One region of the Rothia sp. CCM 9417 genome, then DNA from elsewhere that is predicted to be linked to it. Evidence: predicted binding sites of a transcription regulator. Region 1 holds the regulator's gene; the other holds the start of a gene.

Region 1 (5,992 bases):
TAGAGGACTTTGCCTGATCCCACTTATCATAGGCATTGACGATATCGGATACGAGGCTATGACGAACGACGTCTTCTGCCTCAAGCACTGCAAGGTGGATATCATCAATACCCTCTAGAATCTGCCGAACCTGCTTGAGGCCCGAAGCCTGACCGCCCGGAAGGTCGATCTGGGTGACGTCGCCGGTAATCACCATCTTTGAGCCAAAGCCCAGACGGGTCAGGAACATCTTCATCTGCTCCACCGTGGTGTTCTGAGCCTCGTCCAGAATAATAAATGCGTCGTTCAAGGTGCGTCCACGCATATAGGCCAGAGGAGCCACCTCAATGGTGCCGGCTTCCATCAGCCTGGGAATAGACTCAGGATCGATCATGTCATGGAGCGCGTCGTAGAGAGGGCGCAGATAGGGGTCAATCTTATCGTTGAGGGTCCCGGGTAAGAACCCCAAACGCTCGCCTGCTTCAACAGCCGGTCGAGTCAGAATAATACGGTTGACTTCCTTGGATTGAAGGGCCTGCACCGCCTTAGCCATGGCTAAATAGGTTTTGCCTGTACCCGCAGGGCCGATACCAAACACAACGGTGTTGGCGTCAATGGCATCAACATAGCTCTTCTGGTTAATGGTTTTGGGTCGAATATTTTTGCCGCGAGAACTTAGAATATTTTGGCTCATAGCGGTTGCCGGGTGGTTCAGGCTGGCAGTCATCATGGACATTATCCGTTTGACAACCTCGGCGGTGACCTGCGTATCGTTCTCCACCAAAAGAGTGAGTTCCGCAAGCAATCGGACGGTTGTCGCCACGGTCTCTGAAGGTCCGGTAACCACAACGTCCAGGCCCTTAGGCCGAATCCTTAGGCCGGGGAAAGTCTGTTCAACCAGCCCGATATTACCGTCGTGGGGGCCAAGAACTGCCACCATTTCTGCGGTGGATTTGAAAGAGAAAGTCCGGGCTACTGAAAGCGGCCGGCTCGTAGATTGTACTGATGTAGTCATAAGTGCCCAGCTGGGCCTTCAGAGCTCCTCATTGCAGTAGCGAACAGGGGGTAGTGCTCAGGGTTTACTTTACCCGCACTATTTGAAGAAAAAACGGGTTTTGCGCAGAGTGATATTGAAGAGTTCGTGATATTGAACAGTTCGCCAACTCAAGGTAAATCTCTTGAAAGCTGGCAATGAACTCTTTACCAGCGACCCAGGGCAAGATTCAGTGACGAAATAGCGGCAGCTCCGGCTGTTGAGCTACGGAGCACCTCGGGGCCAAGCAATACGGTGTGTGCGCCGGCTTGTTCCAAGATCTCAAGCTCCCGAGGGCTAATCCCACCCTCCGGCCCCACCACAAAATAGACCTCCTCAACAGCAGGGCTAAGGTGCTCTGCCAAAGCCTGTGAAAGTCGGTAGTTTGCCTGCTCATGCAGAAGTAGAAAGAGCGCCCGCTCCCCCAATTCATGGGCCAAATCGGCCAGATCAGCCGTGCTGTGGAGCTGATAGACAGGCGGGAGCAGTGCCCGCCTAGACTGCTTGGCTGCGGCTTTGACCGTGTTCTGCCACTTGGCATGTGCTTTTGCTGCCCGCTCCATCTTCCAACGAACAATTGAGCGGTCGGCACTCCACGGTACGATACCGTGAGCGCCCAGCTCGGTGGCCATCTCAATAGCCTGGATATCTCGGTCGCCCTTGGCCAGAGCCTGAACCAGGTAGATCGAAATACCTAGCTCATCGAGGGCCAGCGACTGAACCGTTAGCAGCAAACCGCCGTCTACTGTGCCCTCCACCCTTGTGACGGCCCGGTTGCCCAAGCCGTTGACCAGGTCGATCCCCTCGCCTAACTCCGCACGTTTGACGGTCTTGGCGTGGTGGCCCTCATCGCCTAGGAGACTGTAGGCGGCCCCTGGGACCAAGGACTCAAAATCTTCGGGCGAGATGTAGTAGACGGCGTTGCTCATAACGAGTTCCTACTTGAGGTGGTCTTTGAGGCGGGAGAAGAACCCACCCTGCTTATGGGTCACTGTTTCACTCATCTTGAGATCTTCTCCGCGCAACTCCGAGAACTGCTTAAGCAGGTTCTTTTCTTCATCGGTGAGTTGGGTAGGGGTACGGACCTCAACCTGCACACGCAAATCACCGCGGCCACCACCGCGCAGGTGGTTAACACCCAGGCCCTTGAGCGTGATGACATCGCCAGACTGAGTGCCGGCTGGAATCTGTATCTCCTGCGGCCCGTCGAAAGTCTCCAAGGTGATGGTAGTCCCCAAGGCGGCAGCGGTCATCGGAACCCCTACCGCCGCAATGAGGTCATCGCGTTCGCGTGAGAAAGTGGGATCGCCCGCTACGCGAAGCTCAACGTAGAGGTCACCATTAGGTCCGCCGGCGGTGCCTGCTTCACCCTGCCCCGCTAGACGAATACGGGCGCCATCGGTTACGCCCGCAGGAATCTTGATGGTCAGGGGCTTGCGTTCACGCACACGACCCTCACCATAGCACTCGGCGCAGGGGTGCTTGATAACGGTTCCAAAGCCACGGCAGCTGGGGCACTCAACAGGCTGAACGACAGTACCCAAGATGGACTGGACCTGGCGCTGCATGTAGCCCTGGCCACGGCAGGTTTCACAGGTTTCGGGGTGGGTACCCTCAGCGGTTCCCTCGCCCTTACACAGGTCGCAGGTCACAGCGGTATCAACGGTGATGGGCTTATTGGTGCCAAAGACAGCGTCTTTAAGGTCAATCTTGACGTTGATAAGAGCATCCTGCCCCTGACGAACCCGGCTCTGCGGCCCGCGCGGAGTCGCGTTGAAAAAGGTCTCAAAGATATCCTGGAAACCACCAAAGCCGCCCGCCCCGTTAAAGCCGCCGGCTGTGCCGTTCTCGTTACCGGTTTGATCATAAATCCGGCGCTTTTCAGGGTCAGAGAGCACATCGTGAGCCAGCGAAACACGCTTAAATTCCTCAGCGGCTTCCTCAGAAGGGTTAATGTCGGGGTGCAGCTGGCGGGCTTTCTTGCGGTAGGCCTTTTTGATTTCTTCGGGGCTGGCATCGCGCGATACACCGAGGGTTTCGTAGTGACTGCTCACAGTTCTCTCTTTCAGGGTCATGGGGTACTACTAAATATGTGGAGGCAAGAAGCTGTTTTACTCCTGCCCCAAAATCTTTGACAGGTAGCGGGCTACGGCATTCACCTTTGAGACGGTTCGGGCGTAGTCCATACGTGTTGGCCCTACAACACCAACGTGTGCGTTTCCTCCAGGGCCGTAGCTACTAGCAACAACTGAGGTCTCGGCCAGCGATTTCTCCCTGTTTTCTGAGCCGATGCTGACCGCAAAACCGCGCTCATCGTGTTCCATAGTTGCCAAAAGCTTAAGGAGCACCACCTGCTCTTCAAGGGCATCGAGTACAGGTGCAATACTACCGCGAAAATCAACGGTTGACTCTGCCAGGTAGGCTGTTCCCGCTATCAGCACCTGAGAGGATACACCCTGAGCTGCCAGTAGCTGAACGGCCTGGACGAGGCTGAGCATGAGCTTGCTGCGCGGGTGAGGAGCCAGCGCCTGAGCTACCTGGGACAGAGGCTGACCCGAAAAGGCCTCAATAAGCTGTTGCTTGATAGTGACCAGTTCATCGGCTGTATGCGGGCATGCTACCGTTCGTTGGGTGACCTGCCCGGTATCGGTAATCAGTACCACTAGGACTGTGGAAGTTGATAAAGAGACCAGCTCAACATGCCGTAGCGCAACCGTCGGGCCGGTCGGATACTGCACCATGGCGACCTGGTGAGTAAGCGAAGAAAGGAGCTGGACGCTACTTTTCATCATGTCATCCACGCTATCGGCGCTATCGAGCAGGGTATGAATTGCTCTCTTCTCCCCGGGTGAGAGCGGTCGCAAAGCCGATATCTGGTCAACGAAAAGCCGGTAACCCAGGTCAGTGGGCACTCTGCCCGCACTGGCATGTGGTGCCGATATCAGGCCCTGTTCTTCCAGAGCGGCCATGTCGTTGCGCACCGTGGCGCTAGAAACCCCCAACTGCCGCCGCTCAATGAGGGTCTTTGAACCAACCGGCTCCCGAGTATGCACGTATTCCTCGACGATAGCCTGCAAGACCTGAAGCCTGCGCGGATGGTCCATTTCACCTCCTGATGATGTGAGCTTTAAGGGTTTTTAGCACTGGGGATACCAGAGTGCTAAGTTACCCGTTAACTCTAATACCACTGCACTAGAATCAGAATTCAGTACGCTGATGGCTAAGGCACTTGGCCGTGTTTTCAAGGAGTTCAATGGATTATCGCGCTTCGTGGGGGTCAGCTGATCTGAGCGCCCACAAACATTCCCAATTACCCCGCGTGGTGCTCAAACCGGGGCTGGTTCTCGAAGATATGGTGAGCGGTTTTGTGGGTGCAGCTGTTTCGCTCCGCTCTGTTGGCAGTAACCGTATGGTAGGTCTTGAGGATCGGCATGGGCGGGTCAAGCAATTCCCCTTGGGCCCCGGCTTCCTCCTTGAAGGTCGACCGGTCAACCTTGTTGCTCCTGAACCGCAACAGGCTAAGCCCACCAAGCAGATTTCCCGATCCGGTTCTGTCGCCTTGGATAATGCCCCCGCTAGGACTGCCCGTGCCAGCCGAATTTGGGTCGAAGGTATCCATGACGCTGAACTGATTGAGAAAGTGTGGGGGCACGACCTGCGTGTCGAAGGGATTGTGGTCGAACCCCTCCACGGTCTTGATGATGTAGCCAGTGCCATTAGGGAGTTCGCACCAGCGCCCCACCGAAAACTCGGGATTCTAGTGGACCACCTGATTACCGGGTCTAAAGAAAGCCGTATAGCCGAAGCCGCGCTGAAAACCCCCGGCGCTCGCGGGAACGTAATGATTATGGGGCACCCCTTTGTCGATATTTGGCAGGCAGTTAAACCCGGCGTTCTTGGAATCGAGAAATGGCCCGTAATCCCCCGCAGCGAAGAATGGAAGCAGGGAATCCTCCGCCGACTCAACCGGCCTTACGCCAGACCCGAAGATATTCGAGCCGGATGGGACTCAATCCTAAAGCGCGTTAATACCTATACCGACCTTGAGCCGGCTCTGCTTGGCCCAGTAGAACAACTCATAGATTTTGTGACTCTTGAAAGCTAAACTTTCTCGGTAAATAATGTGATAAATATCGTGCGCTCACAAGACAAAAAGTCACTTATACCTATACCTTGTACACAAGCTATTGACTAGACTTGTCTGAGGCATGAACTTGGCATCGTGCCATCACTCGTATCCACCCAAGACCAAAGAGAAACCTTCTTGAAGACTGCAACTTCTCCATCGACCACCACCTACAAGGGGTCCTCAGCAACGGCATCGCACCTGTCCGTTAATGCTGACCGCAACATAGCGACTGCTGCCCACTTCGGTGGTGTACTCGGCTGTATCCCCTCCGCTGTTATCTACTACCTCTACCGGGGTCGCGGTCCTTTCACTGAGCAGGAATCACGTGAGGCGCTCGACTTCACCCTGCTTCCCACCATCGTTTTGGCTCTGGGAATTATTCTGAGTAACATCCCCGCTATCGGCTGGTTCTTCGGACTTGTAGCAGCTCTGACCTGGACCTACCTGGCTTTCTCAGCCCTTATTGCCGGCATTGTGGTAACTCGCGGTAACCCCTACCAGTACAAGTTCAACACTTTCCTTTTCACTAAGATTTTGAGCCGTAAAAAGTAGCCTCTGCTAATCTAAAAGTTCTGGGCCCCTACCTTATGCAGGTATGAGGCCCAGTTTTCTTTAGTACAGGTCGGGCAGTAGCTCCCTGGTCACGGCATCGCCTAAGAGCCGACCCTGCAGAGTGAGTCTGACCCGACCGTCAGCAAGGGCCTGTTCATCAATCAGCCCTTGACCTACAAGCCAGTCGAGGGACGAAGCGATATCGGTGCCCTGCCGGCCCTCCACCAGCCGGCTCACAGGTAATCCGTCGATGACGCGAAGCATGAGCATGATGTCTTCAAACCGTCGCGTTTCTTGAC
Region 2 (5,992 bases), on a different contig from region 1:
CATTGCCGACGAGCACCTGCGAGTTGGGGTAGTGGGCAAGATTGTGGGCTGTGAAAGCGGCGGTTGTGGGGTCTAGTTCTACGGCGGTGATGGCAAGGCCTGCGGCAGCAAAGGCTAGGGAATCAGCGCCGATGCCGCACCCTAAGTCGGCTACAGAGGTGATCCCTGCGTCCTTGAAACGTTGGGCGTGACCTTTAGCGACGGCGGCCCGGGTGGCCTGCTCGTAGCCTGCTTCGGTCAGGAGCATACTGTGGGCCTTATCCCCGAACTTATCTGCTCCCTGGGTGCGGAGCTTTGCCTGGGTGAGTATGGCTGAACTGTCTTCTGGGCTGAAGCCGCGTGAGCGCAGGGTGCTGGCTGCTGCCAGAGCGCGGTCGGTGGAGTAGGGGGTGAACTCGTCGATAGCGGCAAGCTGTTCGTGCGTGAATGGGTGGGCTGGGGCGGGGGTCAGGCTAGTCATTGCCTACCATTCTAGTGCCGGTGGGGAGTTTGGTGATGGGTTGGCTAGCGAGAGCCCACACCGCACCGGTAAGGCCGAGTCCGCCGATGAGGGTGCAGGCGGTAGGTAAGGAGAAGACCAGAAGCGTCCCGGAGATAGCCAGAGGCCCAGCTACTACTGCCGCCTGCGAGAACATGGCCCACTTACTGAGGAAGCGGGCACGCCCGGTGCTGGGGCTCAGGTCGGCTCCGATGGTCATGTTGATGCCTGCACCAAAGCCGTTTCCGATGGCCATGAGAATCAATCCCACAATAAACCCGCTATGGCTGGTTGCTAAGGGTGGAACGATGAAGCCTGCACCAAAGAAGGAAAGGCAGAGGGCTAGAACAGCGGAGCGGCCTACCCTGTCTTTGAGGTAGCCACCGGGGACCATCAGGACCATCTCAAGAGCAGAGCCTAAAGCAATGGCTAGAGCGATCTGGGCGTCGGACCAGCCGATGTGCAGGCCCCACAGGGCAACCACAATGGGCTGGGTAACGCGGCAGAGCGAAAGGGCAACTACCGCCAGGCCCGCGCACCAGACGGCTTTCCAACGCACTGCTAGCTCGGTGCTTTCCTCGGAACGGGCGGATTGAGCGGCTTGTGTTGCGCTGCCAAAGGCGCTGTTGAGTCTGCGAAGTTGCAGGCATAGTGTGGCTAGGACGACAGCGGTTAGGGCGAAGAGAAAAACTGACCAGAGCGGTAACCAGAGCAGAAGCAGGGACGAGACGAGAGGGCCAGCGAGTGAGCCTGCGCGTTGGGCACCACCCAGGGCAGTCATGGCCTTGCCCCGGTCACTTTCGGCAACGGTTTCGGCAAGGACTGATTGGCGGGCGAGGCCCCAGGCTACCTGCGAGGGAACCCGAGCGAGGTAGGCCAGAACGTAGAGGCCCAGGGCCCAAGGAGAGGGAAAGATCAGGATGAGGGCGCTGAGGAGGAAAGAAACAGCCGCGCTGGTGGTGGCGTAGGTCATGGCTCGTTTGTCGCCTACCCTGTCGATGGTACCGCCAACTGGCACGGTACAGAGTAGAGCAAAGACACCTGCAACCGCTACTAACGAGCTTGCTAAGGCGGGAGAAGCCCCGAGCCTGATCGTTGCCAGAATCTGAATGGGAACGATAGCACCTAGCCCCATTGAAAAGAGGACGGTAGGAACTAGAACGGGCCAGAAAATCAGTTTGAGCACGGGTACCTCCACATCACCAGAAAGTAGTCTATAACACACAAAAAGGTGCGCTGTGTGCGAAACCTGCGCCGTATCTTGCCCCCTGAGCCATTACCGGCCTAAAGTTTTAGTTAGCACTTGACCGCTTACAGTGCTAAAGATGCCCGGTAGGTAAGACCGCGACGATACCAGCACCGGGCGCTGCAGCACCGGTCACCCCATAATTTCTATTTTTAAGCCTTCTCATAAGGAGTACCTCGTGGCAAACATCAAGCCCCTCGAAGACCGCATTGTCGTCCAGATCGTCGAAGCAGAGCAGACCACCGCATCCGGCCTGGTTATTCCCGACACCGCCAAGGAAAAGCCCCAGGAAGCCAAGGTTATCGCTGTAGGCCCCGGCCGCATCGACGACAAGGGCAACCGCATCCCCGTAGATGTAGCAGAAGGCGACCTTGTCATCTTCTCCAAGTACGGCGGTACCGAAGTTAAGTTCGGTGGCGCTGAATACCTGATCCTCTCAGCCCGCGACGTTCTGGCTGTTGTCTCCTAAGTTCTAGCGGAACCCACCACGCCCGTTAGTACCCAAAGAAAGAAGTAAGGATTCATGGCAAAACAGCTTGAATTCAACGATGAGGCGCGTAAGCACCTACAGGCCGGTGTTGATAAACTGGCCAACGCTGTCAAGGTAACCCTGGGCCCCCGCGGCCGTAACGTGGTTCTTGATAAGCAGTGGGGCGCGCCCATCATCACCAACGACGGTGTCTCCATTGCCCGCGAAATCGAGCTGGAGGACCCCTACGAGAACCTCGGCGCTCAGCTGGCTAAAGAGGTAGCAACCCGCACCAACGACGTTGCTGGTGACGGCACCACCACCGCAACCGTTCTGGCTCAGGCACTGGTTGCCGAAGGCTTGCGGAACGTTGCCGCTGGTGCCGCCCCCGGTGAGATTAAGCGGGGAATTGAGCAGGCAGCCAAGCTGGTTGCTGAGCGCCTTCTGGCGAATGCCCGCGAAGTTAAGGGCGAAGAAGTGGCTCACGTTGCCGCTATCTCTGCCCAGTCACCTCAAATTGGTCAACTGCTGTCCGAGGCTTTCTCTAAGGTCGGCCAGGATGGCGTTATCACCATTGAAGACGGCTCAACCACCGAGATTGAGCTTGAGGTCACCGAAGGCATGCAGTTCGATAAGGGCTACCTGTCACCCTCCTTCGTGACCGACCCCGAGCGTGCCGAAGCTGTCTTGGAAAACACCGCTATTCTGCTCTACCAGGGCAAGATCTCAACCGTTGCCGAGATTATGCCCGTCCTGGAAAAGATTGTTCAGGCCAAGAAGCCGCTGACTATCATTGCCGAGGACGTGGACGGTGAAGCCCTCTCCACCCTGGTGGTCAATAAGCTCCGCGGCAACCTGGATGTTGTGGCCCTCAAAGCTCCTGGCTTTGGCGATCGCCGCAAGGCAATCTTCCAGGACCTTGCCGTTCTGACCGGTGCTACTGTCATCACCGGTGAACTGGGTATCTCCCTGGACGCTGTCACCCTGGAACAGCTCGGTTCAGCGCGACGCGTAACAGTTACCAAGAACAACACTACCATCGTTGACGGCGGTGGCACCTCCGAGGCTGTTGCTGACCGCGTCGCCCAGATTCGCAGTGAAATTGAGCGCGTGGACTCCGAATGGGACCGCGAAAAGCTCAAGGAGCGCCTGGCCAAGCTGGCCGGCGGTGTTGGCGTTATTAAGGTAGGTGCGGCAACTGAGGTCGAAGCCAAGGAGCGCAAGCACCGCATCGAGGACGCTGTGTCATCCACTCGCGCAGCTCTTGAAGAGGGCATCGTAGCCGGTGGCGGTACCGCCCTTGTTCACGCGCTTGCTGCCCTGGATGGCGTCAAGCTCGACTCTCAGGAGGCTCAGGTCGGTATCGACATTGTGCGCCGTGCCCTGGTTCAGCCTCTACGCTGGATTGCTGAGAACGCAGGCCAGGATGGCTACGTCGTTGTCTCTCGCGTCGCTGAGTTGCCCATCGGTCACGGCTTTAACGCCGCAACCGGCGAGTATGAGGATCTCATCGCTCGCGGTGTCATTGACCCCGTCAAGGTAACCCGTTCAGCACTAGAAAATGCAGCCTCCATTGCTGCGCTGGTTCTGACCACCGAGACCCTGGTCGTTGAGAAGCCCGCTGAGGACGAGAACGAACAGGCTCAATAAAATAGCTGTCCGTTAGGTATACCAGCCGCCTCAAGTTCTGCCCGCTATGGTGACCAACACCGTAGCGGGCAGAACTATTTGTATTAACAAAACACCTGAAAGTGGCGGTAGGATGCAAGAGCTAGAAAGATTGGACCTGGCTAGCAGGTCGCAGGCCAGAGCACCAGTAGGCTGAAAGGAGGAAGCCCACAGCACTACGCGGCGCTAGAAGCTATGAATGATTCTCAACTCCGCCAGCACCGGGCGCCCTCTACCGGAACCATACGAACCGTCACCCTCCAGGCAGAACGAGCCTGGCGCCCCGAAATTCAGGGGCTGCGGGCACTGGCTCTGCTCCTGGTGGCCGCCTACCACCTGTGGTTTGGGCGGGTATCAGGTGGCGTGGATGTCTTCCTGCTTATCTCTGCATTTTTGCTAACTGGCTCGTTCACCCGAAAGCTGGAAGAGGGTAAAATCCTTGAGCCGGGGAGCTGGTGGGGCGCTAAAACTCTGCTGGCCTACTGGGTTCATGTCTTTAAACGCCTGCTTCCACTTGCTTCTATTACGGTTCTGCTGACCCTTCTGGGCACCTATTTTTTTATTCCGGCTGAGCGTTGGCTACCCATTATTGATGAAGCTAAATCTGTGGTCCTCTACCAGCACAACTACTGGTCAATCGAGAACGCCGTGGACTACTATGCGGCGGATTCATCGCAGGCTTCACCCTTCCGGCATTTCTGGTCGCTCTCAGTCCAAGGGCAAATGTATGTGCTCTGGCCGCTGATTTTCCTGCTCCTTGCCCTGCCCCTGGGTAAGCGCCGACGCTGGGCGCGCTGGCTGTTGACCCTTGCTTTCGGCTTGATTTTTGCCCTGTCGCTGTCCTATTCCATTGACGAGACTGCCGCCCACCAGACCACCGCCTACTTTAATACCCAGGCCCGGCTGTGGGAGTTTGCGCTGGGATCCCTGGTCGCGCTCTGGCTACCTGCGCTCAAACTGCCCCGGCACTTGCGCGCTCTGATGGGGTGGGTAGGTCTTGCGGGCTTGGTGAGTTGTGGGTTTGTACTCGATGTGAACGGTACATTCCCCGGCTATGTTGCGCTCTGGCCTACCCTCTGTGCGGCTCTGGTGATCATGGCGGGGGATACCGGCACGCTCTGGGGCCCCGAAAAGCTACTTACCTGGCGCCCCCTCTTGGCTTTGGGCGGTTTCTCCTATGCCCTGTACCTGGTGCACTGGCCAATCCTCATTTTCTACCTCTCCCAGACCAAAGAGGCCAAGGCTGGCTTCGTCGCGGGACTGGTTCTCCTCCTCATTTCTGGTTTACTAGCTTGGGCCTTGACTAAAGCCGTCGAGCAGCCGCTTCGGGACTGGGCATGGCCCAACCGTTCCATCGTCGCCGGGTTTGTCACAGCTACCCTCTTTGCGGGCCTGGCTCTGGCTCCCTCCTACGCATGGACCTCATCCATCTACCGGCAGGCGGTAGCCGCTGAAGAACACCGGGCAACGAATAACGTCGGGGCCGCTATGCTGGACTCCACTTACGAGTACACAGGGGACGAGGACGCCACCGTAATCCCTATTCGGGCCGTGCTGGATGCCGACTGGGCTGATTTAGGCCCCTCCTGCACCGAGGCCGCACCCGAACTGGACCTACCCGAATACCTGGAGCGGGACTGCAACTTCGTGGTGCAGACACCCAATCCCACCGGGACGGTGGTTGCCTGGGGCAACTCCCACACCCAGATGTGGATTACGGCCCTGCGCCCCCTGGCAGCGGAAGAGGGCTGGAACTTGATTGCCCTGACCCGCCCCGGTTGCTTCCTGGGGCAAGAAGATAACGAGGCCTACTCCAACGGCTTTGAATGCCAAGAATGGGCCGAAGAAAGCTCCAACTACATACAGCAACTACACCCGGATATCGTCATACTCCAGGGCACCAAATCGGAGGCAGAACTGCCCGATACCGTCCTTGCCAATGCTGAACAGCGTATAGATGAGCTAACCCATTCGGATATCAGAGTTATCGGGGTTCGTGACACGCCCCGCATGGAAACCATGCACAAGGACTGCCTTGACTCCTTTGGCACATTCGATGAGTGCACCATGGATCCAGGCCAGGACGTATTCGAGAGCCCTTTAACCGCGTTGGAAGGGCGTTACCCAGGGT

What was found. Region 1 encodes HrcA, which represses chaperone genes, less so after heat shock. Its sites were predicted from a motif close to TTNGCACTCGNNNNNNNCGAGTGCNAA; they were not measured.
Region 2: a site for HrcA is predicted at 1,775-1,801, ahead of groES (co-chaperone GroES). Genes of this name have one in related genera too.

Annotation. Positions count from the first base shown of each region.
Region 1 covers NZ_JBLXXT010000002.1:258,784-264,775, reverse strand. The annotation lists gene ACN082_RS04680 (PhoH family protein) at 1-994, opposite strand, end outside; gene ACN082_RS04675 (16S rRNA (uracil(1498)-N(3))-methyltransferase) at 1,180-1,941, opposite strand; gene dnaJ (molecular chaperone DnaJ) at 1,951-3,066, opposite strand; gene hrcA (heat-inducible transcriptional repressor HrcA) at 3,124-4,116, opposite strand; gene ACN082_RS04660 (DUF3097 family protein) at 4,266-5,117, shown strand; gene ACN082_RS04655 (DUF4870 domain-containing protein) at 5,277-5,693, shown strand; gene hemW (radical SAM family heme chaperone HemW) at 5,754-5,992, opposite strand, start outside.
Region 2 covers NZ_JBLXXT010000001.1:643,991-649,982, forward strand. The annotation lists gene ACN082_RS02955 (THUMP-like domain-containing protein) at 1-460, opposite strand, end outside; gene ACN082_RS02960 (MFS transporter) at 453-1,664, opposite strand; gene groES (co-chaperone GroES) at 1,903-2,193, shown strand; gene groL (chaperonin GroEL) at 2,248-3,843, shown strand; gene ACN082_RS02975 (acyltransferase family protein) at 4,057-5,992, shown strand, end outside.